DNA from 4 places in the Rhodococcus rhodochrous genome. Region 4 is predicted to be linked to each of the others. Evidence: riboswitches for the same ligand, from Rfam matches in the RefSeq annotation. Region 4 holds a riboswitch; each other region holds the start of a gene.
The links. A riboswitch is a leader RNA that binds a small molecule or an ion and turns the genes downstream of it on or off. The one in region 4 is predicted to bind thiamine pyrophosphate.

Region 1 (5,742 bases), on a different replicon from region 4:
GACTCGCTCAACGTCGACAGCGGCGGTGCCCAAGGACCGAATTGCGCCCGGTACCTCTTCAGAAGCGAGGCGTTACCTTCCGTTTGTAATCCTTGGAAGTACCCCGAGACGGAGTAGAGGCCACGGGCCGCTTCGTCGCCGATGTACGTCAGCGTGGACTCCTCCAAGGCGGGCGCCAGAGTGATGCACTGATCCCGCAATCCCATTGCATAGCATTGCCGCTCGAACGCAACAGCATCAGCTCCGACGAAGGTCGACAGTACGATGTCGGCACCCGATTTCTGGATCGATTCGATGATCGGGGCGAAGTCACGAGTTCCCAGAGACGCGAACTTTTCCCCGACGACTCCGGCGCCGTACCGAGGCAACAGTTGGCGTGCCAGGCCGTGTGTCGTACGGGGCCAACAATAATCGTCGCCGGCCAGAAACCATCGTCGCACCCCCTCCATCCGCATGAGTGGTTTCACGGCTGCTGCCAACTGGTCGTCCGGCCGCTCACCGAGCTGGAGGCGGAGACGATCGCCGCGCCCTCCTTCGTTCATGACCGGCTGTACCAGCAGCACGGGTGCATCACTGAGCGCCTCGGCAACGGCGGTGTAGGTAGCCGATGTGGCGGCGACCAGAATGGTCCGGCAGCCTGCCTGGACGAGTCGTCGCGCTTCCATGACGCCGGTCTGCGGGTCTGTGGCGTCATCACCCACGATCAACTCGACTGGACTGCCGTGGATACCGCCCTCGGCATTGATTTCCTCCAGTGCCAGCATGGCGGCGTTGTCAATCGAGGTGGCGAAGAGGCTGCCGGGTCCGGATTTCGACGTCAACAATCCCAGACGGGGATGGGAAGAGGCGTTTCGAGAGGTAGGGAACCCTCGACGCCGCATCAACCATTCCAATCCGGGCTGGTCGAGTTCGGCGATGAGCCGAACCCTCGTACCACCGTTTGCGGCTTCGAAACGGAGTTTGATACGCCCTCGCCAGGGCTGGTCGTGCACGATATCGAGGTACGCATGCGGACGTGCGGCAGCAATACGGCCGAGGATTTCGACCGGTTCTGCGCCGGAACCGCTGAGGTGGACCGCCATACGCACGGCAGCGCCGGGTTCGACCCGATCGCATACCGCGCCGAAGAGCCATCCCGCCTCGTCGCCTGCTCCGAAAAGGCTGTAGGCCACCGAGGGTGGGGATGCGGTCCACTCTTCGGCGTGCAGTACGAGCTGGGTCACCGTGTTTCCTGGAAGCTATGCACGTCGCAAGGTTGTGTCGGTGGCAGCGGTGCGGTCTGCGGCCTCGACGGCATCTGACAGGGCTCCTCGGAACAATTCCTGCAACATTGCAATGACATCGCGTGCGGGACCGGCCGGGTCGATCGAGTAGAAACGGAAGCGTCCGGCCTTACGTTCGGTGACCAGGCCCGCGTGCCGCAGGATCCGGAGGTGGTTCGAGACGCCGGTGCGTCCCACGCTGTCGATCTGGTCGACCAGTTCGTTGACGCTGCACTCGTCACGCTCTGCCAGCACAGTGAGAATGGCTCGCCGTACAGGGTCGGCGAGGGCATCGAAGGCCAGCTGTGCGGACAAGATCCCGATCTCCTCGAGTCAACAGTCAATGACATATAGAAGAGTACCTCCTCGTAGCTCGTACAGGACGGGCCGACTTCGCACCGCTCCGACGACCGGACCAGCTACATCTGCAGCGGGAGAAGCCGGGTGTTAGGGTCTGTGCCGTCCCCACGGGAGCCCTATTGCAGGGGCTGAGATCGGGCTGAGGCAGCCTGCGACCGTCGAACCTGCCCGGGTAATGCCGGCGAAGGAAGTAGGAACGATTCCGATGAGTGCACCCAATTCGCATGCCCTGAGCTATGTCCACGACGAGGAACACGACCTGCGTGTACCTGTCACAGAGATCCGCTTGAACGACTCTCCCGGCGGGGTGCCGAACCCGCCGCTGCAGGTCTACCGCACTGCAGGTCCCGATAGCGATCCGCTGGTCGGGCTCCCGCCGACGCGCGCCGACTGGATCGCTGCTCGCGGCGACGTCGAGCACTACCCGGGGCGAGAACGGGATCTGCTCGACGATGGCCGCTCGGCGGTGCGGCGTGGAGAGGCGTCCCGGGAGTGGAAGGGGCCCCGACCTGTCCCGGTGCGAGCGAAGACAGGCCGGACGGTCACGCAGATGCACTATGCCCGGGCGGGGATCATCACCCAGGAAATGCGGTTCGTGGCGCTGCGGGAGAACTGCGACGTGGAACTGGTGCGCTCGGAGGTGGCGGCGGGTCGGGCGATCATCCCCGCCAACGTCAACCACCCCGAGTCCGAGCCGATGATCATCGGCAAGTCCTTCCTGGTGAAGATCAATGCCAACATCGGCAACTCAGCGGTGACCAGCTCCATCGTCGACGAAGTCGACAAGATGCGCTGGGCCACCCGTTGGGGCGCGGACACTGTGATGGACCTGTCCACCGGCGAAGATATCCACACCACCCGAGAGTGGATCATTCGCAACTCCCCGGTGCCGATCGGCACGGTGCCGATCTACCAGGCTCTGGAGAAGGTCGCCGGCCAGGCCGATGCGCTGACGTGGGAGATCTTCCGCGACACCGTGATCGAGCAGTGTGAGCAGGGTGTGGACTACATGACCATCCACGCCGGAGTGCTGCTGCGCTACGTACCGCTCACGGCCGAGCGGCTCACCGGCATCGTCTCCCGAGGTGGGTCCATCATGGCCGGTTGGTGCCTCGCCCATCACGAGGAAAATTTTCTCTACACCCACTTCGACGAACTGTGTGAGATCTTCGCCCGCTACGACGTGGCATTTTCCCTCGGGGACGGGCTGCGACCGGGGTCGATCGCCGACGCCAACGACGCCGCGCAGTACGCTGAACTGGACACCCTTGCCGAACTGACCACCCGTGCCTGGGCTCACGACGTTCAGGTGATGGTCGAAGGCCCTGGCCACATCCCGATCCATCGGGTACGGGAAAATGTGGAGCGTCAGCAGAAGTTATGTCATGGAGCGCCTTTCTACACCCTGGGGCCGCTGGTGACCGACATTACTCCGGGCTACGACCACATCACCTCCGCGATCGGGGCCACCGAGATCGCCCGCCATGGCACCGCGATGCTGTGTTACGTCACCCCGAAGGAGCATCTGGGACTGCCGAATCGGGACGACGTGAAGACCGGGGTCATCACGTACAAGATCGCCGCTCATGCTGCCGACATCGCCAAGGGCCATCCCGGTGCCGTCGAGCGTGACGACGCGTTGTCGAAGGCGCGTTTCGAGTTTCGGTGGCGGGATCAGTTCGCTCTGTCGCTGGATCCGGATACGGCCGAGCAGTTCCATGACGAGACGCTTCCGGCTGAACCGGCCAAGACGGCGCACTTCTGCTCGATGTGTGGGCCGAAGTTCTGCTCGATGCGTATCTCCCAAGACATCCGGACCAGGTTCGGTGACGCCGCCGACCAGGCCGCCGTCGCCGGGATGCAACATATGTCCGACCAGTTCAGGGCCGCCGGCAGCACGGTGTATTTGGATGCCCCTACTGTCCTGTCCTCCGAAAGTAAGCGTGTGACACAGGACAACTGAGGTCGCAGGGGCGTTGAGTCCAGGTGACGGGAGGACACGGACGCAACGCCCTCAGCGGCGTGACGCACGCCCGCACTTGCTCTGCCGGGTGGCGTTGTGTCGCGATGACGAAGGTGGTCGAGGACGGAGGCGGCATCGATGTGCGGTTTCGCGGTGCCGGCGACCGTCCGGGTTCGAGCACGAGGGGAATGAGATTCAGCGGCGGTATCCACTCGTGCTCAACGAAAGTGCCCATGTGTGAGCGGGGTCCGCTGTAGCAGTGATCGGGTGCCGGCGGGCGAGGCGGTGACGACATCGCCCACCTCGCTGCCGAATCGGGGGGTGACCTGCACTTGTGACTCGCTCAGCTTCGAGGCACCGAGGAGTAGTTGCCGGGCAGGCGGCCGTCTCGGAAGAGCGGTCGTGATCGTCGCCCCGGTCGATTCTGCTTCCGGGATCGGCGGTCGCTGCACACGCGCTGGAACGCGTCCGGACCATCCCGCATTCGCTCGGCGTCGACCTCGCGCGGCGGCGTTGTCCACCATCTCCGCGCGGAGCGGGTAGTAGTCGAGCAGCCAGGTGTATTCAGTCTTCTCGATGATGCCTTGCGGGTTCTTGACCCGGGCAGGTACACCGCACCCGAGACCCTTGCAGCGTTGACGGTGCCGATCAGAGCAGCGTGAACGCGCCGACTACTGGGCAAGAGAGGCGGATTTGGTCGCCTCCAAGCGGCCGAAGTACCGAGATCTGGAAAGCACGGCAGTGGCTGAGATGAAGCGCGGCCGATCGGCTCCCGTCTCGATGTTCTCCCCGCAGGGGCCGAGTTCGGCGATAGTGGCATGCGCTTGTGAGACTGAATCGGCCGACGGGGAGAATCTCTCGTTGATCGTGTCGACGTGACGCGCCCGAACCGACAATTTTCCGGTCATGCCGAACTTTTTGGCTGTGTCGATGTCGGCTGCGACGGTATCCCGATCATCCGCAGCGGTCGGGCCGTCGATAGGCGCTGCGATTTCCGCCGTCTTGCTGGCGATGACGAGGGTCGAGCGTGCATACGCCAGGCCTTCTGGTGTCCCATCGATGTCGAGGTCGCTGCAGAAGTCTCTGATGCCGAAGGCCAAGCGCACGACCGGTGAGCATTCAGCGATACGGTCGGCCTGACGAAGCGAGGAAGCAGTTTCGACCATAGCGACGATCGGGACATGGGGGAGTGCGGCAGACACGATGTCGATGTCTTGCGGACTCTCGGTTTTTGCAAGAACAATTCCGGTAAGGCCCGGGGAATCGCGGAGTATTTCCAGGTCGAGTGCAAGTTCACGGGTCGAAGCGTCGTTGACTCGGACCCAGCCGACTCTGTCGCGAAGCCACAGCGCCGCAACTGTCCGTGCAGATGTTTTCTTCCTGTAGGGCACTCCATCCTCGAGATCGAGGACAAGGCAGTCCGGACTGGTAGCGACCGCGGTATGCAACCGAGCGAGATCGGTAGGGGGGACGAGTAGCCATGATCGGGCAAGGCGTGCCAGCTCGGTTCGCGCTTCCCGGGCTGCATCGGGTTCCTCGAAGTCGAATGACATCGTTGTTGTCGATCTCCAGTATTTATTCGAATCAGTGGATATTGTGGATTATCGATGCTGTGCGGACGAGTCCTGGAATCTCCGATTTCTGCAGGACAGTTGCTATGAACAACTGTCAGGGGGTCAGAGCGATGTACTTGGTGTTGAGGTACTCTTCGATTCCTTCGCTGCCGCCCTCGCTGCCCAACCCGGACTGCTTGATGCCGCCGAAGGGAGCCGCTGGATCGGAAATAATGCCCCGGTTCACGCCGACCATCCCGAATTCGAGGGCGCGAGCGACTCGGGACGCTCGATCGAGGTTCTGTGTGTAGAAGTAGGCAGCCAATCCGTAGTCGGTGTCGTTTGCGCTCGCGATTACTTCGGCCTCGGTGTCGAAGCCTGTGATGACCGCAACCGGGCCGAAGATCTCTTCACTGAGGATGCGTGCACCGGCAGGTACGTTGTCGATGACGGTCGGTTGGTAGAAGTAGCCGGGACCGTCGATGGGTGTCCCGCCCGTGCGCACGCGTGCTCCGGCAGTAACGGCTTCATCGACCAGTGTTGCAACCGCGTTGCGTTGCTTGGCATTGATCAACGGACCAAGCGTGACGTTGTCTTCGTAACC
Region 2 (5,742 bases), 2.5 Mb from region 4:
GTGATGAGGTCGGACATCTGTTACTCCGATCCCCGCGTTGGTTGTCAGGATGTCTCACGACCATCCTGACAACCAACGAATTGCCGTAGCGGATGGCGATTCGTGTAGCGGATGGATGGACCACAGCTCGGAGGTGCGCTACGCTTCCGCGGGCATGGCGGTCTCGCCGACCTCGAACATCGCTTCGCGTTCGAGCGCATCGGCTTCCGAGTCCCCGCCGGCCCGCTCGAAGATCCTGCTGACCACCGGGCCGGGCAGAACCGCGGCGACGGTGATGTCGTATCCGGCCGCCTCGACCTCCAGCTTCAGGCACTCGGTCAGGGTCGATGTCGGCGATGGCCACCTTCATGCCCAGCGACGCGCCGTAGCGGGGTCCTTCCCCGACGCCCGAACCATCGCCGGTGACAGCCAGGCCCCGCCTTGTCGGACACATCCGCTACCGTTCTCGCCATCCGCTACGGCAATTGCTGTAGCGGACGACGAATTTTGTAGCGGATGCACCGCCGGTGGGCAGAGCGACCGGCGACTATCCCGAGGGCATCCTCCGCTGATCCCCGTGACGTGACCGGTGCAGGACGTCTACCAGTTCCTGCTCGAGCGCCACGAACTCGCTCGACGCGCACATCTCCAGGGTTCGAGGTCGAGGCAGGTGCACACGCACCTCGTGCTGCACCCGCGTCGGTCGCGGACCGAGGACGACGACCCGATCGGACAGCAACACCGCCTCGCGGACGTCGTGCGTCACCATCAGCACCGTCCAGCGATGCTGCTGCCACACCTGCTGCAACCACAATTGCATCTCGGTGCGGGTCAGCGAATCCAGTGCGCCGAACGGCTCGTCGAGCAGGAGCACGTCGCGTCCCTGCAGCACCGTGCGTGCGAGCGACGCGCGTTGACGCATACCGCCCGACAGTTGGTGCGGCGCAGCGTCCTCGAAGCCGGCCAGGCCGAAGGTCGGCAGCAGTTCGCGGGCGCGGGCGCGAGCGTCGGATCGCTGTACACCCTGCACCTCGAGTCCGAGTGTGCAGTTGTCGAGCACCGTCCGCCAAGGGAACAGCAGATCCTTCTGCGGCATCAGCGCGACCCCCCCGGGTGCTGCGGGGGAGTCGCCGACGAGAACCTCTCCGGTGTCGGGTTGTTCGAGCCCCGCGACGATCGAGAACAGCGTCGACTTGCCGCACCCGCTCGGCCCGATGAGGGACACGAATTCACCGGGTTCGACGGAACAGTCGATGCCGTCGATCACCGCCCGGTCGCCGTACGCCTTGTGGACCGAGGTCACCGTCACCGCACTCATTTCGCCCCCTTCGTGAGTGCCCACGGCGCGACCACCCGTTCGACGACGTAGGTCAGCGAGTACAACGTGAGCGACAGAACGGCCGTCACCACCACGGTTGCGAGCACGAGATCGGTGCGGAACGAATTCTTCTGTGTGCTCATGTAAATGCCCAGACCGGATGTCGCGCCGACGTATTCGGCGAACACCGCCCCCACTACGGCGTAGGTGATCCCGATCCGCAGGGCGGTGAAGAAGCGGGGAAGCGCGGACGGCAGGCGCACGTAACGGAACTGCTGCCACCGCGACGCGCCCATGCTGCGCAGCAACGCGCCCGCCTCGCGGTCGGCCGCCGCGAACCCTTCGAGCAGTCCGATCGCGACGGGGAAGAACGTCACGAGCGCGATGACGAGAATCTTCGGCAGTAGTCCGAATCCGAACCAGATGATCATCAAGGGTGCGAGCGCGATGATCGGCAGGGTCTGCGACACCACGAACAGCGGCACGAAGGCCCGTCGCAGCCACGGCGAGAAGTCCACGGCGATCGCGAGGGTCCACGCGAGGGCCAGCGACACGGCGAACCCGACGAGCGTGACCTGCAGTGTGGACCAGGCGTGCCCGGCGATGTCGACGCGATGCGCCCACCCCTGCGTGAGAACGCGTGCGGGGGAGGGCAACACCTGCGGGCGGATACCGCTCACCACGACGTACGTCTGCCAGATCGCGACCAGCGCCCCGGCGACGAGCAGGGCGGGAAGGAGTCGACGTGCGCGGCCGGTGCTATCGGACTTCGAGGTAGTCATCGGTGACATAGGTCGACCAGTCGGGCTCGGTCGTCAACGGGCTGCCGTCGGGTCCGGACAGCAGGCCGTTCTCGTAGAGGAACCGGGCATAGCCCGACCATTTCCTGGCGTCGAGGACCCCGACGGCGCCGGAGGCGTCGCGCATGTACTCGGCGGCGAGCATGCGCTGGCTCTCGTAGACGAGTTCCTCGTCGGGGAAGGCCCCGGGGTTCGCCTCGATCAGGGCCCGGGCCCCGCGGTCGGGATCGTCGGCGGCGATCCGGTAACCCTGGTGCAGCGCCTGCACGAAAGCGCGTGCCTGCTCCGGGTTCTCCGTCATCCAGTCCTCGTTGCCGTCGACGACGATCGCGTACGCGTCGGGGAAGCCGTAGTCGGTGAAACCGAAGTACCGCATGGGCAGGCCGCGGTGCTCGGCCTCGAGGCCCTCCCACGCCAGGTACGACACGGTGAAGTCGGCGGTCGACGAGTAGACGGCCTCGTACGACGACGTCCCGAGCGTCACATTCTCGAACTCACCGCGACCACCGTCGTTGCGGATCACCTCGGCGAGCATCTCGTCCTCACCGGGGTTCGCGAAGCCCGCGAAGGTCTTGCCGTCGAGATCCGCCGGCCGCGTGATCTCGGCGTTGTCGGCCCGCACGGCGATCCCCGTCGCCCAGTGCTGCAGCGGTGCGAGGACCGCGACGGTCCGGGAACCCGCAGCTCTGGCGATGGTCGATGTGGCGTGCGTGGAGATCCCGAACTCGGCGCTACCGGCGTCGACGAGGGTGTCGGGGGTCGCGTTGTTGTACGGCAGGATCTCGACGTCGAGACCCGCATCGGCGAACAGACCCTCCTGCTGCGCCACGTACAGGCCGGTGTGATTGGTGTTGGGCGTCCAGTCCAACGCGAATCGGATGGTGTCGCTCCCGGAATCGGACGAGCACCCGACGACCGCGGAGAGTGCGGCGACGAGGGTGAGCAGTCCGGCGAGAGTCCGCCGCGCCTTCACTGCGCGGGCAGGGGACGGATCGATGTGGGTACAGGCATGGTCATGTCGGGACATCCCTTCGTCAGCATTACCTGATCAGGTTCGACGGGTGTGATCTCAGCCCCGCTCGTGCGGAGCACCCCGTGTCACGGGCGACCTTAGCACCATGCCCTCCTGGGACCACCGGGACGGGAGCAGAACGGAAGATGTGACCCGAAGTTACGCAAAAGTCCAGGTCAGGGTGTCACCCTCACATTTCACCCGTAACGGAAGGGTCGAAGGTCCCGACTCTTCGAGTGATGGTCCCTGTCACCTCCCCCGAACGGCAGGCCATCGGTCTGCGCACGCCTCCCCCTTGCGTGGACGATGAAGGGCCCGTCGGTGAACTCCGACGGGTCCTTTCTTCTGCCGTTTCCGTAGACCCGACTCCCGCAACGGTGTTCAATACGCACGAACCGATCGGGGGATGGGATGCGCGCAAGGATGGGCGCAGCACTGGCTGCGGCGGTGATGGGAAGTGTGCTCACGGCATCGGTGGTGTCGGCAGAGCCGATCGGACACATCGCTTCGGAGCCGATCGGACGCACCGCGTCGGAGCCGACCGGACGCACCGCGTCGGAGCCGACCGGACGCACCGAAATGCCGTACACCTCGTCGGCGCCACTGGCCGGCGAGGTGCTCGGGTCCGTGGTGTCGATACCCGCGCCGCTGCCGGCGGAAGCGGGACCGCGACCCGCCGCGTGCGACCGGTTGTCGTATCTGCGGTGGCGGTCGGCCGACGGACCGGAGAGTTCGGCCGACGCCGACCGGATCCTCGTCGCCCAGCCCGGGATCTTCGAGGGAGCGGGCGCGTTCGAGAGCGTCGCGCGCAACACCGTCGTCGCGGCCGCGGCCCGTGGTGCCCATGTCGAGTTCTGGGCACTCGACCGGCGATCGAACTGCCTCGAGGACCACACCGGTACCCGGGCGGCGCTGCGGACGGGTTCGCTCGACACCGCGACCGACTACTACTTCCGCGGTGCTGAAGTGGACGGGCGACGATTCGCCGGCCATGCGAGCGGCGCCGACGTCGCGTGGCTTTCGCAGGTCGGACTCGAGCAGACGCTGCGCGACCAGTACGACCTGTTGCGTCACGAACTTCCCGACCCGGAACTGCGGAAACGGAAAGTGTTGTGCGGCGGACATTCTCTCGGTGGTTTCATCACCGGCTACTTCGCGGAATGGGACTTCGACGGAGATCCCGCCACCATCGACGACGCCGGTTACAACCAGTGCGGCGGGTACTTCGCGCTCGATACGGTGATCAGAGCCGGAGCGCCCTTCCCCGGCCGGGGCGCGCTCCCGGATCTGCCCGACACGGTGTCCGCTCCGCTCGATGCGCTGTCCGGATCGATCTCCACTGCGTCGCCGGTGCTCGCGCTCCCCGCGGTCATCAACCCGGAGACGACGAATCTGCTCGCACTCACCGGGCTCGCGGCACGGCTCGACCCGGACGGCATCGACGGCATCGTCCCGCGCATGCCGGACAACCCGAACATCGACTGGACGTTGCGCACTCTGCTGGCGAGGGATTACGCGATGTTCGCGACGGGCGACCCGGACGTGCGGACGTTGAACGCGACCAACGAGGCGGTGCTCGGCGCGATCCTCGACGACAATTCGCAACCGCTGGGGTTCCTGCAGGCGAGCGTCGGATTCATCACCGGGGCACCCGTGCGCGACAAGCTGTTTCCTGTTCCCGCCACGCCGGAGGTGCTCGGGTCGGGATTCTTCGGCGATGCGCTCAAGGCGTCGCCGGCGGTCTTCGCGGATCCGGGAGTCGTCTACCGGTGGCTCGACTACGACGAGGTGAGCACTGGAGCGTCGTCACCCGACGAGGCGCGGTACACCGATCAGGGGAACGAGGTGACGTCGATCGCGGAGCTGGCGCGGAATCTGTCGGAGCCACCACTGGATTTCACCGAGTGGTACTTCCCGTCGAGGCTTCCGTTCGACCTCGCATCGGCGACCCGCTTCGAAGGTCATCTCCACCGCGACGGTGTCACGCGCAATCCTGTGGTGACGCTGGTGGCGAACGGAGGTATCTCGTTGCCCGAGACGGATCATCCGAACGAACGCAGGTGGATTCTGCCCGGATACAACCACCTCGATGTGCTCACGGCGGCCGCCGATCAGAACGACGGGCGGCCCGAGCAGGTGTCGCAGGCGCTGGCCGACTTTGCAGCCGACCGAGGCGGAAGCTTCACAGTCGGATGAGGCGGGATCAGGCGCCGCGCGCGGAGAAGATCGAGGTGTAGTCGTGGGGGCCGCTCACTTCGGCGACAGCGGTGACGGGTTCGGTCTCGGCGTCGGCCTCCGGAGTGGTGGGCGCGAGGAAGAGAGGATTGTCGAATTCTTTGTTCTGGCTCATGGCCGTCCTTTCGGGTGCGGCCGGGTAGACCCCGGCCGTCGGGCAGTGCGAAGAAGAGGGGCCGCGGTACACGCGGCGGGGAACTCTCACGTCCGGTTCGGAACCTTCGGGCACTGTGGTGCGAGGTTGCTCATCATGTGCGAGCCGAACGATGACTCCACCCTACACCAGAAGGTTCGCGCGACGTTTGACCGGCGAGTCGCGTGGGAAGACACTCGGCATGGCTACCTACAGAGTGATCGACCCGACCGGGAACGTCGTGGATACCAAGGAAATCGAGAGC
Region 3 (5,742 bases), 2.6 Mb from region 4:
CATCGGTGCACGCTACAACCCGCTCCGATGACCGCTTCGCGCTCTTCTCCGCTACGGCGACTTCAGACCGAGCGAGTCGCGCAGGGTCGAGCCGGGATACTCGGTCCGGAACAGGCCACGACGCTGCAGTTCCGGGACGACGAGGTCGACGAAGTCGTCGAGCGAATCCGGATAGGCGGGGCACATCAGGTTGAAGCCGTCGCAGGCGCCCGCGGTGAACCATTCCTCGATGCTGTCGGCGACGGATTCGGCGGTGCCGATCATGGTCGCGTGACCACCACCCGCGGCGAGGTAGCCGAGCAGCTCGCGCAGGGTGGGACGACGGGTCTCGATGATGCGCTGCACCGTCGCATAGCGACCCTGCGGACCGCTGAACTCCTCGATGGGCGGCAGGTCGGCGACGGGGGCGTCGAGGTCGTGACCGGTGTAGTCCTGACCCGTGAACACGCCGAGCTGGGTGATGGCGGCGTCGACGTCGAGGAGCGCATCGAGTTCGGCCTTCTTCGCCCACGCCTCCGCTTCGGTGCGACCGACGTAGGTGACGAGTCCGGGCAGGATGGCGACCGTCCCGGGATCCCTGCCGGCCGCGGCGATCCGCGCACGCAGGTCGGTGACGTACTCGAGCGCCGCGGTCATGTCCCACGCGACGGAGTAGACGGCCTCGGCGTGACGGGCCGCCAGGTTGCGTCCGGTCTCCGAGGCGCCGGCCTGGAACAGCACCGGACGACCCTGCGGGCACCGCGGCACGGTCAGCGGACCGTCGACGCGGAAATGACTGCCCCGGTGATGGATCGGGCGGATCGCGTCGGAGTCCAGGAAGCTGCCACCCGCCCGGTCGACGAGGACACCGCCGTCACCCCACGAATCCCACAGAGCGCAGAGCACCTCGATGAATTCCTCGGCCCGCGCATACCGTTCGGCGTGCGGAGGCAGGGCGTCGAATCCGTGGTTGCGCGCTTCCTCGTCGAACATCGAGGTGACGATGTTCGCGCCCACCCGTCCCCCGCTGATGTGATCGAGCGAGGCGAGCATCCGTGCGGCATGGAAGGGCGTGAAGAAACTCGCGGAGACGGTGGTGACGAGACCGATGTGCTCGGTCGCGCGCGCCATCGCCGACAGCGCAGTCAGCGGTTCGAGGAACCAGGTGGTGCCTGCCGTGTACTTCGGGTTGACGCTGTGACCGTCGGCGAAGAACACCGCGTCGAGGCATCCCCGTTCGGCGGTGCGGGCGAGTTCCTCGAAATACGTGATGTCGCCGATGCGTCCGGCCGCGGAGTCGGGATGCCGCCACGCCGACGAATGATGCCCGACGCCGTAGAGGAAGGCGTTGAGGTGAAGGGTGCGTGGTCCGGCCATCAGTTCATCACCAGTCCCCCGTCGACCACCAGGTTCTGTCCGGTGACGGCCCGCGACCAGTCGGAGGCGAAGAACAGCACCGCCGCCGCGAAGTCCTCGGGCGTGGTGACCTTCCGCAGCGGCGTCGACGACGCGATGAGGTCGAACACCGCTTCGGGGGTCGCCGACGATGCGTCGGTCGTGCGCAGCAGACCGCCGGAGACCATGTTGACGCGGATCCCGTCGGGGCCGAGGTCGGCGGCGAAGGTGCGGGTCAGCGACAGCAGCGCGGCCTTGGCCGCGGTGTAGTCGTGGTACGGGACGACGGGGTGCTGGAACAGGTTGGTGCCGATGTTGACGATGCTGCCGCCACCGGCCTCGCGCATGCCCGGCAGAGCCGCCTGGATGATGTTGACCGCGCCGCCGACGACACCGTCGAACTGGGCTCCGAACCGGTCGTATCCGATCTCGTCTGCCTTGGGCCGAGCGTCGCCGTTGAAGGAGAAATCGGGCAGGGCGTTGTTGACGACCGTGGTGACGGGACGTCCGAAGTGCTCGCGGGCCCGGGTGAACAGCGCTTCGACGTCGGCGCGGTCGGTGACATCGGCCTTCAGCGCGACCGCCCGCTCGGGTCCGATCTTGTCGGCCAGTTCGTGAGCGCCCTCGCCGCTGCGCCGGTAGTCGAGGACGACGGCGGCTCCTTCGTCGGCGAACGCCTGCGCGATGCTGCGGCCGAGGCCGCGACCGGCGCCGGTGACGAGGACGACCTGGTTCTGCAATGACATCTTCTGTGCCTTCCCTGTGTGGGGAAGGGTGCGTGAGGGCGACAGACCTGTGGCCCGGCGCCGGCTCGGCATCCCTTCGCTCGCATAATCGAGATCAGGTTCGACGGGTGTTCTCTCAGCCGTTTCCGGCACCCCGTGTCGAGTCCTGCGGACAGGCTACACGGCACCGGTTCGGCCTTCGAGAGCCGGCAGGGTCGGCGTTCACAGGATCGTCACATCGCCTACGCGAGAACTTAGCTCAGATCGGCGTTAAAATGGGCCATTCCTGCCCCGACTCGTGAAAGGAGATTCCGACGCACACGCCGGCCCCCCACAACGCTCCCTATGTCTCCCTTTCTCAGCAGGTCGGAGACGCTCCGCCGATCGGCCGCGCCACCGTCCGCGGCCCCGCGAGGCATGAGGAGGTGGTGTGGTTCGAGGATCGCTACGCCATCCCGATCACCACCACCACGCCCGACGAGGCTCGGATCGAGGACGTACTGTTCCTGCGCCGCGTGCTCGACCGGGCGCGTATCGACTACCTGCTCGTGCGCGACGACAGCGACCGCCCGATCCTGGCGGTCGACCGCCAGGATCGGAAGAGGCTGCGCGCCGCTCTCGTCGAGGGGTGTGCCGACGAGCCCTTCTACTCGAAGGCCGTCGGTTCGAAGCGGCGTCCCGTCCCGGTGGCGGACGGTCGGCTCTCGCGCGACAGGAAGGACCGGGTGTTCCGGCTGTTCCGCCCGCGGGTCGAGCTGACCAGCGGGCTGCGGTACGGCGCGTCGAACGGGGTCGACATCGAACTGTGGACCTACACCGACGACGAGGTGATCATGCCTCGTCCGAACGCTCTCACCCGCACGGTCGCCCTGCGCGACGAGATGCGCCGGACGACGGTCGAGCGGTACGGACAGCTGTGGCCCACGATCGAGGGCATGTTCGACCGCCATCCGGGCGACATTCCGTTCGAGATCGACCTCGTGTTCTCGTGGGTCGACGGGTCGTCGAAGTCGTTCCAGGCCAAGCGCGCGAAGCTGATGCAGAACTATGTCGTCGGCGAAGGTGACGACTCGCCGGCGCGCTACCGGCAGATCAACGAACTCAAGTACGCCCTGCGTTCGGTCCACATGTACGCGCCGTGGGTGCGGCGGATCTTCGTCGCCACCGACTCACCGCGACCGGCGTGGCTCGCCGACGATCCGCGCGTGACCTTCGTGCGGAGCGAGGAGTTCTTCGCCGACCCGTCGGCACTGCCCACCTACAACTCGATGGCGGTCGAGTCGCAGTTGCATCACATCCCGGGATTGTCCGAGCACTTCCTGTACTCGAACGACGACATGTTCTTCGGTCGCCGGGTGAGCCCGAGCCTGTTCTTCTCCGGCGGGGGCGTCGGCAAGTTCATCGAGTGCGACGTGCGGATCGGTCTCGGCCGAAACAACGCGTCGCGCAGCGGATTCGAGAACTCCGCGCGCATGAACCGCAAGCTTCTGCAGGACCGCTTCGGGGTCACCATCACTCGGCACCTCGAGCACACACCTGTCCCGTTGCGCAGGTCGATCATGGCGGAGATGGAGCGCGAGTTCGCGGACGAGTTCGCTGCGACGGCGGCGAGCCCGTTCCGGGCGGCAGACAACATCTCGGTGACGAACTCCTTCTACCACTACTACACGCTGCTGACCGGCCGCGCGGTGCAGCAGACCACGGCGAAGGTGGAGTACGTCGACACCACCGTGAAGTCCGGTCTGCGACATCTGGACACGATCCTGGCGCGTCGCAATCTCGACCTGTTCTGCCTCAACGACGGCAGCGCGCCCGAGGTCGACCTGGAGCTGCGCACCGCGAAGGTCACGCAGTTCCTGGAGCGGTACTACCCGATTCCGGCGCCCTGGGAGACCGACCACCCGGGCCGACCGGACGTCGGCTAGATCCGAACGGTGAGGTCGGGGTTCTCGGGGATGCGGATGCCGGCCTCGGCCAGACACCGCGCCGCGTCCTCGGCCGTGTGGGGTTGCCCGGCGGTGGCGTAGCTTCCGCTGGGCACCACGGAGTGCACGATCGTGTCGGGATAGACGTGCACGAGGTTGAAACCCTGCGCGCCGTCGTGCCCGCGCTGCGAACCGACCGGGACGTTCAGGTCCTGCGTGTAGCAGGTCGACGAGGCGACGGACACCGGGATGCCCGCGAACGTGGCCGAGGTCGAGTAGTGCAGATGACCGCCGAGGATGGCGCGGACATCGGTGCCGCGCAGTACTTCGGCCAGACCGGCCTGGTCGCGCAGTTCGACGAGGACGGCCATGTCGAACACGCTCGGCACGGGCGGATGATGCAGTGCGAGAACGGTACCGAAAGGCGAGGGTGTCGCGAGTTCGTCGGCCAGCCAGGCGAGCTGGTCGTCGGTCACCTCACCGTGGTGGTGGCCCGGGACCGAGGTGTCGAGGCTGACGATCCGAAGTCCGCCCACGGCGTGGACGGCGTCGATCGGTGCGCCGAGGGGCGCTTCGTCGAGCAGCTCTTCACGGAAGGTCGCGCGGTCGTCGTGGTTGCCCATCGCCCACACGATCTCGGCGTCGAGTGCTGCGGCCAGTGGTTCGACGAGTCCGCGGAGCTTGCGGTAGGCATCGGGCTGGCCGCGATCGGCGAGGTCGCCGGTGAACACCAGGGCGTCGGGTCGGACCCGGGAGGCACGGATGTCGTCGAGGATCAGCCCGAGGCGGGTGTCGGCGTCGACGGTGCCGTAGAGGAGTTCGTCTCCACCGACGAGATGGGTGTCGGTGAGATGGAGCAGCGTGTGCGAAGGTCTGGGGTATTCGGCAATTCGCTCAGGGGCCGGAGAACTGCCCATGATCTCTCACTTCCATTCGCCCGTTTCGGGGCACTTCGTCGCCTTCAACCGTAGCGAGTGTGTTTCTACGGCTCCACGACTTCCGGCTCACATCGAGACCCCGAACCTGCGGCGAACAGTCCGTTACTACGTGGTGACCTGCGGAAACGAACAATCCGACATTCATCGGTGATCTGGATCACAATTCCGATCGGCGGGAGCACCGGTCCCCAGCGCATCCCGTAGCACGGTGTCGATCTCGTCGCTCGGGGACATCGGCAGGGTGTGATGGGTACCGGCGGTGAGGGTGACGACCCGGCAGGACGGGAGCGCCTTCCGCGCTGCGCGGCCCACCTCGTCGGGGTCGTGGACGCGCCCGAACGGCGCGAGCACCACCGTGGTCTCGGCCGTGCACCGCCCAAGCTCTTCGGGTGACGGCCGCCGGGGCACGATCGTCTTCGCGGTCGGGAAATGCTCCGCGCCGAGCGCCATCAAGGTGATCCAGTCGGGATCGAGTTGTGCCCCTCGGGTTTCCCACCCGAGAAATGCCCGTTCGCGGGCGGCCGTGGGCCGCAGGAGGACGGGAAGCGCCCGCAGGAGGTATCCGGGCCGCATCCCGGCGAAGCACGAGTTGGGATCGAGCAGCACGAGCTGGTCGACCCGGTGGGATGCGCGAACGGCTGCCGCGAGCGCGATCATCGCGCCGTACGAGTGACCGACGACCGCACACCGCGTCACTCCGAGGGCATCGGCGACGGAGCCGAGCCATTCGAGCAGATCGTCGACGCTGCGGACGGGATCACCGCCGGTGACGCTGCGTCC
Region 4 (5,742 bases):
GACGACGAGCACACGCTGCTGGGCCCGGAAGTACTCGGTGGAGAAGTCGACCTTCTCGCGACGGGCGCACGTGATGCTCATGGTCTTCGCGACGATGTCGACGGTGGAGTCCTGCAGCGCCTTCTCACGCTCGGCCGACGACAGGATGCGGTAGTCGACGAGAGCGGGATCGCCCAGGAGGTCGCGGGCGATCTCGCGCGCGATGTCGACGTCGAAACCGGTGATGCGCCCGGTCGCGGTGTCGCGGTAGCTCATGAGGTTGCTGCCGGTGTCGAGACCGACGATCAGCCGGCCGCGCGTGCGGATCCGATCGATCGCAGGCCCGGTGGCATCCGGGTCCGGGGGGAGGGATGCGGTGGGATCGCCGCAGTCGGGGGCGGGCGGTGTGGCCACCGAGGACTCGAGCATCCGCGCGTTCTCAGGGAGCGGGAGGGAGGTCGTCGTCCCCTGGAGGCCGGGGGCGCGCGGTGGGGGATCGGTCGCGCACCCGCCGGCGAGTGCGGCGACGACGCACAGGCTCGCAACGAGAACGCGCTTTCTCACTGGTACTCCTTCAACCGGGGCCGGAGGCCGACCCACACGCCGACCAGCGCCACCGTCAGCAGCACCACGGACATCGGTGCGAGGCCGGCGAGGGTGCGGGAGGCGCGGAACTCGTTGTCGCGCAGTTCGGTGCGGGTGTCGTCGATTCCTTCCGTCAGAGCGGCATCGAGAGCGACGAACCGCGCGGTGGACTCACCGGGACCTGCGCCGACCGCGAGGACCGAGGCCGCTGCGTAGTCGCCGCGGACGAGGGCGTCGACCATGCGTGCATGCGAGTTGATCCAGGCCTCGTGCGCCGACCGGGCGGTCTCCACCGCCTCGGCGCCGGCCTCGAGGGCGGAATCGCGAGCGTACTCGTCGAGGATGTCGCCGAGTCGCGACATGTTGGTCCCGAAGGTGTCGTCGTACGCGCCGGTCGTGTCGCGCCGGGCGATCAGCAGGGTCTCGGCGGTACGCGACTGCTGGGCGAGGATCCGTCCCTCGGTGAGATCGGCGAGCGGTGCCGCACCGCGCTCGATGGCGCGTTCGGTGGCACTCGACGAGGCCAGGCCGGCGACGAGCAACCAGCACAGCAGCGCACCGGTCGCGCCGATCGCGACGAGGATTCCGGGATTGAGGGTGCGACGAGAGCGGCGGCTCACGACGACGTGCGCCACGCACAGGGCGGCGACCGTGACGAGGAGCAACCCGATCGCGAGCCAGGGTGGTCGCACCGCGTCGCGCTGGGTGTCCTCGACGGCGGCGACGCCGCGCGTGTGCAGTTCCTGCGCAGCGGGGAGCAGTTCGGTCTGCATCAGGTGCGACGCCTCGCCGAGATATGCGGCGCCGACCGGATGCCCGGTGCGGTTGTTGGTGCGAGCCGTCTCGATGAGGCCCGTGTAGACGGGCAGCAGTCGCCCGATCTCCGTCAGATTGTGTGCGGTCTCGCGGTCGGCGTCGGTCAGTCCGGTCGCTGCGATGACGAGATATTCCGCGGCTTCGTCGGTCGCCTGGATGTAGCGACTGCGCACCGCCTCCGGTTCGAGTCCGCCCGAGATGAAGCCCGTCACGGCGGCGGCGTCGGCCACCGACAGCGCGCTGTAGAGATTCTGGGCCGCGCTGGCCAGCGGCTCGATGGACGCGAGGAGACGATCGTGGGTGGCCTGCCTGCCGGACACCATCGTTGCGGAGACCGCTGCCGAGGCGACGAGCAGCACGGTGAGCACCACCCCCAGGACCACCAACCGGACCGGCGTGGATCGCAGCAGGGCACGGGCGTCGTCGAACCGGGCGTCCGGAGTGTCCGTATCGGCGTCGTCGCGGATGTGGCTCTCGACAGGAGCGAAGGGAGGGGTGATCCGTACGTCCACCGGGCACTCCCTTCCTCGTGTCGAGCGGTCTGAGGGGAGCATATAAGCAGCCCGGCGGTATTGTTGCCGTCCACGGACGGCGGGGATCCGGTACCGGGCACAGGCCCGGACGAGGGCGGGTCGGAGAGGCGGACGCAATGCGTGGAGACGGTGACGGCTGGGCGGTCGGACCGGACGGTGAGAAGCGCTGGGGACGACACGGTGCCGCAGGTCTGCTGCTGCGCGCTCCGCTCGCGGACGGTCGCCCCGCGGTTCTCCTGCAGCATCGGGCGGCATGGTCGCACCAGGGTGGCACCTGGGCACTTCCCGGCGGAGCCCGCGACTCGCACGAGAGCACCGTCGACGCCGCCGTGCGGGAGGCCCACGAGGAGGCCGGCATCGATGTCGCGGCCGTGACGGTGCGCGCCGAACGTGTCACCTCCGGTCTCGCGGGCGGATGGACCTACACCACCGTCGTCGCCGACGCCACCGAAACGCTCGTGACCAGCCTCAACCAGGAGAGCACCGAACTGCGCTGGGTGCCCGAACCGGAGGTTGAGGCGATGGCGCTGCACAGCGGCTTCGCCGAGGCGTGGCCGTCGCTGCGCACCTCACCGGTACGCATGCTGCTCGACACCGCGAACGTGCTCGGTGCGAGCGGCCCCACCGGATGGTGGCGCGACCGCCCCGGCGCCACGAGCGCCCTGCTCGCCGACCTCGCCGCGGTCCTGCCCCGCACGGTCGAATTTCCCGACGGGACGTTCGGTTGGGTCCCCCGCGTCGAAGCGGTCCTCGAAGGGCATGCCCGCGACGCGACGATCGACGACGTCCGGATCCCGGTGCACAGCGCGGACGGCAGCGGCGACGACGAACTGGCCCGGCTGGCCTCCACCGCGACGGCCGTGGTGGATCCGGGGGTGACGGTCGTGGTCACCGCGGATCGCGGCCTGCGCGCACGGTTGCCCGAGGGCACGATCGCGATGTCGCCCTCGGCCGTGCTGGGCTGGCTGTAACGCCTCAAGCCGGCAAGTGCGGTCTTACCCGCCTTTCAGGCCGGCGTGCGGTCTTCCGCCGCCTTTCAGGCCGGCAGTGCGGCCTTCAGTGCTGCCGCGGCTGCGCGCGGATCGGAGGCCTTCGTGATCGCCCGGACCACCGCGACCCGCGTGGCCCCGGCGTCGAGCACCTCGGGGAGCCGCTCGAGATCGATGCCGCCGATCGCGAACCACGGTCGTGCCGGCTGCGACTGCGCGACCTCGCGCGTCACCTCCAGCCCCGCCGCGGTCCGTCCCGGCTTGGTCGGGGTGTCCCACACCGGCCCGGACGCGAAGTAGTCGACGCCCTCCTCGATGTCGGCGAGCGCGGCCTGCGCCCGACTCGACGTCGAGCGGCCGATGACGATCTCGTCGCCGAGGATCTGCCGCGCGTGCCGCACCGGTAGATCGCCCTGACCGAGATGCAGGATGTCGGCGCCCGACGCGAGCGCGATGTCGGCGCGGTCGTTCACGGCGAGGAGCGCACCGTGGCGTGCACACGCCTCGCCGATGATCTCGAGGGCGGCGAGTTCCTCGCGTGCCTCGAGGCGTCCGAACTTCTTCTCGCCGGCCGAGTCCTTGTCGCGCAACTGGACGATGTCGACCCCACCGGCGAGGGCCTCCTCGACGAACCGTGCGAGGTCGCCGGTGTCCCGGCGAGCGTCGGTGCACAGGTACAACCGGGCGGTCGCGAGGCGGCCGCGCGGGTCGGGATGGTTGCCGCGATAGGTGGTCACGACCAAGACGGTAGCCTCTAGGCAGAAAGTGTGACGACACGGGAGTCCCGAGGTTCGCGGGGCTGAGAGGGGGCCTGCCGGCCCCGACCGTTATGACCTGACCCGGATCATGCCGGCGCAGGGAGTGAGGTGGACCAATGGCAACTGTGGCCGTCGTGGGTGGCGGAGTGATCGGGCTGTCGATCGCATGGCGCGCAGCCCGCTCGGGGCACATCGTGACCGTGCACGACCCGAATCCCGGTAGCGGCGCCTCGTGGGTGGCCGGCGGGATGCTGGCCCCGCTGTCCGAGGGTTGGCCCGGTGAGGATCACGTGCTGTCCCTGGGTGCGGCCTCGCTCGACCGCTGGCCCGGATTCGCGGAGGCACTGCGCGCGGAGACCGGCGTCGACGTGTTCACCGCCGAGGCATCGCTGACCGTCGCGCTCGACGCGGCGGACGCCGCCGACCTGCGGACCGTCGCCGAGTGGGTCGGGGAGCGGGGGCACGAGATGCGTCTGCTCTCCCGTGCGGAGATCCGGGAGTTCGAGCCGTCGCTCGGCCCGAAGGTGCGTCTCGGACTGCTCGCGCCCACCGAGTCGTCGGTCGACAACCGCGCGCTCGTCGACGCCCTGCGCGTCGCGGCCACCGGGGCCGGGGTGCGTTTCTCCGACGCCGCCGTCCACGACCTCGCCGACCTGCCCGACGATCAGGTGGTGCTCGCCGCCGGCTCGGCGTCGGCGCGACTGTGGCCGGGGCTTCCGGTCCGTCCGGTCAAGGGCGAGATCCTGCGCCTGCGGGTGCGGCCGGGCGCGACCCCGCCGCCGCAGCGCACCGTGCGCGCGAGTGTCCACGGCCGCCCCGCCTATCTGGTGCCCCGCCACGACGGTCTCGTCGTGGGCGCGACGCAGTACGAGGCGTCCGACACGCAGGTCACGGTGGCCGGGGTGCGCGATCTGATCGCCGACGCCGAGCGGATCTTCCCGGCGCTCGGCGAGTACGAACTGTTCGAGGCGAGTGCGGGCCTGCGTCCGATGACCCCCGACAACCTGCCGCTGATCGGCCGGCTCTCCGATCGTGTCGTCGCCGCGACCGGCCACGGCCGCAACGGTGTGCTGCTCACGCCGCTCACCGTCGACGCGGTGCTCGCCGAACTCGGTGGGCGGTCGCTGGCCGACGCGCAATACGCCTGTCCTGGACGAATTACGGAAGCGAGTGTGGGATGACGAACGTGTCCGTGGGCATCACCGTCAACGGTGAGGACAAGTACTACGACGCGGCCCCGACCGTGTCGCAGCTGCTGAACGAGCTCGGTCTGCCCGAGAAGGGCATCGCGGTCGCCGTCGACGGTGTGGTGTGCCCGCGCGGCCGCTGGTCGGAGCCGGTCACGCGCGGAGCGAGCATCGAGATCCTCACGGCGGTCCAGGGTGGCTGACACACACGATCCCGGCGCCGACCTGCCGCAGCTGACCATCGCCGGCCGCACCTTCGGGTCGCGGCTGATCACCGGCACCGGTGGCGCGGCGAACCTGGCCGTGCTCGAGGAGGCGCTCGTCGCGTCGGGCACCGAGCTGACCACCGTCGCGATGCGCCGCGTCGACGCGGCCTCCGGAACCGGTGTCCTCGACCTGTTGCGCCGCCTCGGCATCGAACCGCTGCCGAACACCGCCGGGTGCCGCGGCGCGAAGGAGGCCGTGCTGACCGCGCAGCTCGGGCGGGAGGCGCTGGAGACCGACTGGGTGAAGCTCGAGGTCATCGCCGACGAACGGACGTTGCTGCCCGACGCCATCGAACTCGTCTCCGCGGCCGAACAACTCGTCGACGACGGCTTCGTCGTCCTGCCGTACACGACCGACGATCCCGTCCTCGCGCGACGCCTCGAGGACGTCGGTTGTGCTGCGGTGATGCCGCTCGGCTCGCCGATCGGGACCGGCCTCGGTATCTCGAACCCGCACCACATCGAGATGATCGTCGAGGCTGCGGGTGTGCCGGTGATCCTCGACGCGGGAATCGGAACCGCCTCCGACGCGGCGCTCGCGATGGAACTCGGTTGCGACGCCGTGCTGCTCGCGACCGCCGTCACCCGCGCGAAGGATCCGGCGCTGATGGCGTCGGCCATGCAGCACG

Region 1: linked by a shared signal. The riboswitch ahead of thiC (phosphomethylpyrimidine synthase ThiC) and the one ahead of thiO (glycine oxidase ThiO) in region 4 are both predicted to bind thiamine pyrophosphate.
Region 2: linked by a shared signal. The riboswitch ahead of C6Y44_RS06210 (ABC transporter substrate-binding protein) and the one ahead of thiO (glycine oxidase ThiO) in region 4 are both predicted to bind thiamine pyrophosphate.
Region 3: linked by a shared signal. The riboswitch ahead of C6Y44_RS07690 (3-oxoacyl-ACP reductase) and the one ahead of thiO (glycine oxidase ThiO) in region 4 are both predicted to bind thiamine pyrophosphate.

Annotation. Positions count from the first base shown of each region.
Region 1 is NZ_CP027558.1:204,691-210,432, forward strand. It holds gene C6Y44_RS25820 (substrate-binding protein) at 1-1,223, opposite strand, end outside; gene C6Y44_RS25825 (ArsR/SmtB family transcription factor) at 1,239-1,577, opposite strand; TPP riboswitch at 1,720-1,829, shown strand; gene thiC (phosphomethylpyrimidine synthase ThiC) at 1,828-3,585, shown strand; gene C6Y44_RS25835 (HpcH/HpaI aldolase/citrate lyase family protein) at 4,257-5,138, opposite strand; gene C6Y44_RS25840 (NAD-dependent succinate-semialdehyde dehydrogenase) at 5,254-5,742, opposite strand, start outside.
Region 2 is NZ_CP027557.1:1,298,718-1,304,459, forward strand. It holds gene C6Y44_RS06190 (hypothetical protein) at 1-17, opposite strand, end outside; gene C6Y44_RS06200 (ABC transporter ATP-binding protein) at 527-1,297, opposite strand; gene C6Y44_RS06205 (ABC transporter permease) at 1,294-2,079, opposite strand; gene C6Y44_RS06210 (ABC transporter substrate-binding protein) at 2,057-3,124, opposite strand; TPP riboswitch at 3,107-3,203, opposite strand; gene C6Y44_RS06215 (hypothetical protein) at 3,533-5,305, shown strand; gene C6Y44_RS06220 (hypothetical protein) at 5,313-5,459, opposite strand; gene C6Y44_RS06225 (hypothetical protein) at 5,680-5,742, shown strand, end outside.
Region 3 is NZ_CP027557.1:1,644,673-1,650,414, reverse strand. It holds gene C6Y44_RS07695 (LLM class flavin-dependent oxidoreductase) at 52-1,356, opposite strand; gene C6Y44_RS07690 (3-oxoacyl-ACP reductase) at 1,356-2,120, opposite strand; TPP riboswitch at 2,175-2,266, opposite strand; gene C6Y44_RS07685 (stealth family protein) at 2,528-4,024, shown strand; gene C6Y44_RS07680 (phosphodiesterase) at 4,021-4,941, opposite strand; gene C6Y44_RS07675 (alpha/beta fold hydrolase) at 5,104-5,742, opposite strand, start outside.
Region 4 is NZ_CP027557.1:4,263,914-4,269,655, reverse strand. It holds gene C6Y44_RS19720 (glutamate ABC transporter substrate-binding protein) at 1-543, opposite strand, end outside; gene C6Y44_RS19715 (hypothetical protein) at 540-1,892, opposite strand; gene C6Y44_RS19710 (NUDIX hydrolase) at 2,030-2,884, shown strand; gene thiE (thiamine phosphate synthase) at 2,950-3,639, opposite strand; TPP riboswitch at 3,668-3,780, shown strand; gene thiO (glycine oxidase ThiO) at 3,777-4,841, shown strand; gene thiS (sulfur carrier protein ThiS) at 4,838-5,050, shown strand; gene thiG (thiazole synthase) at 5,043-5,742, shown strand, end outside.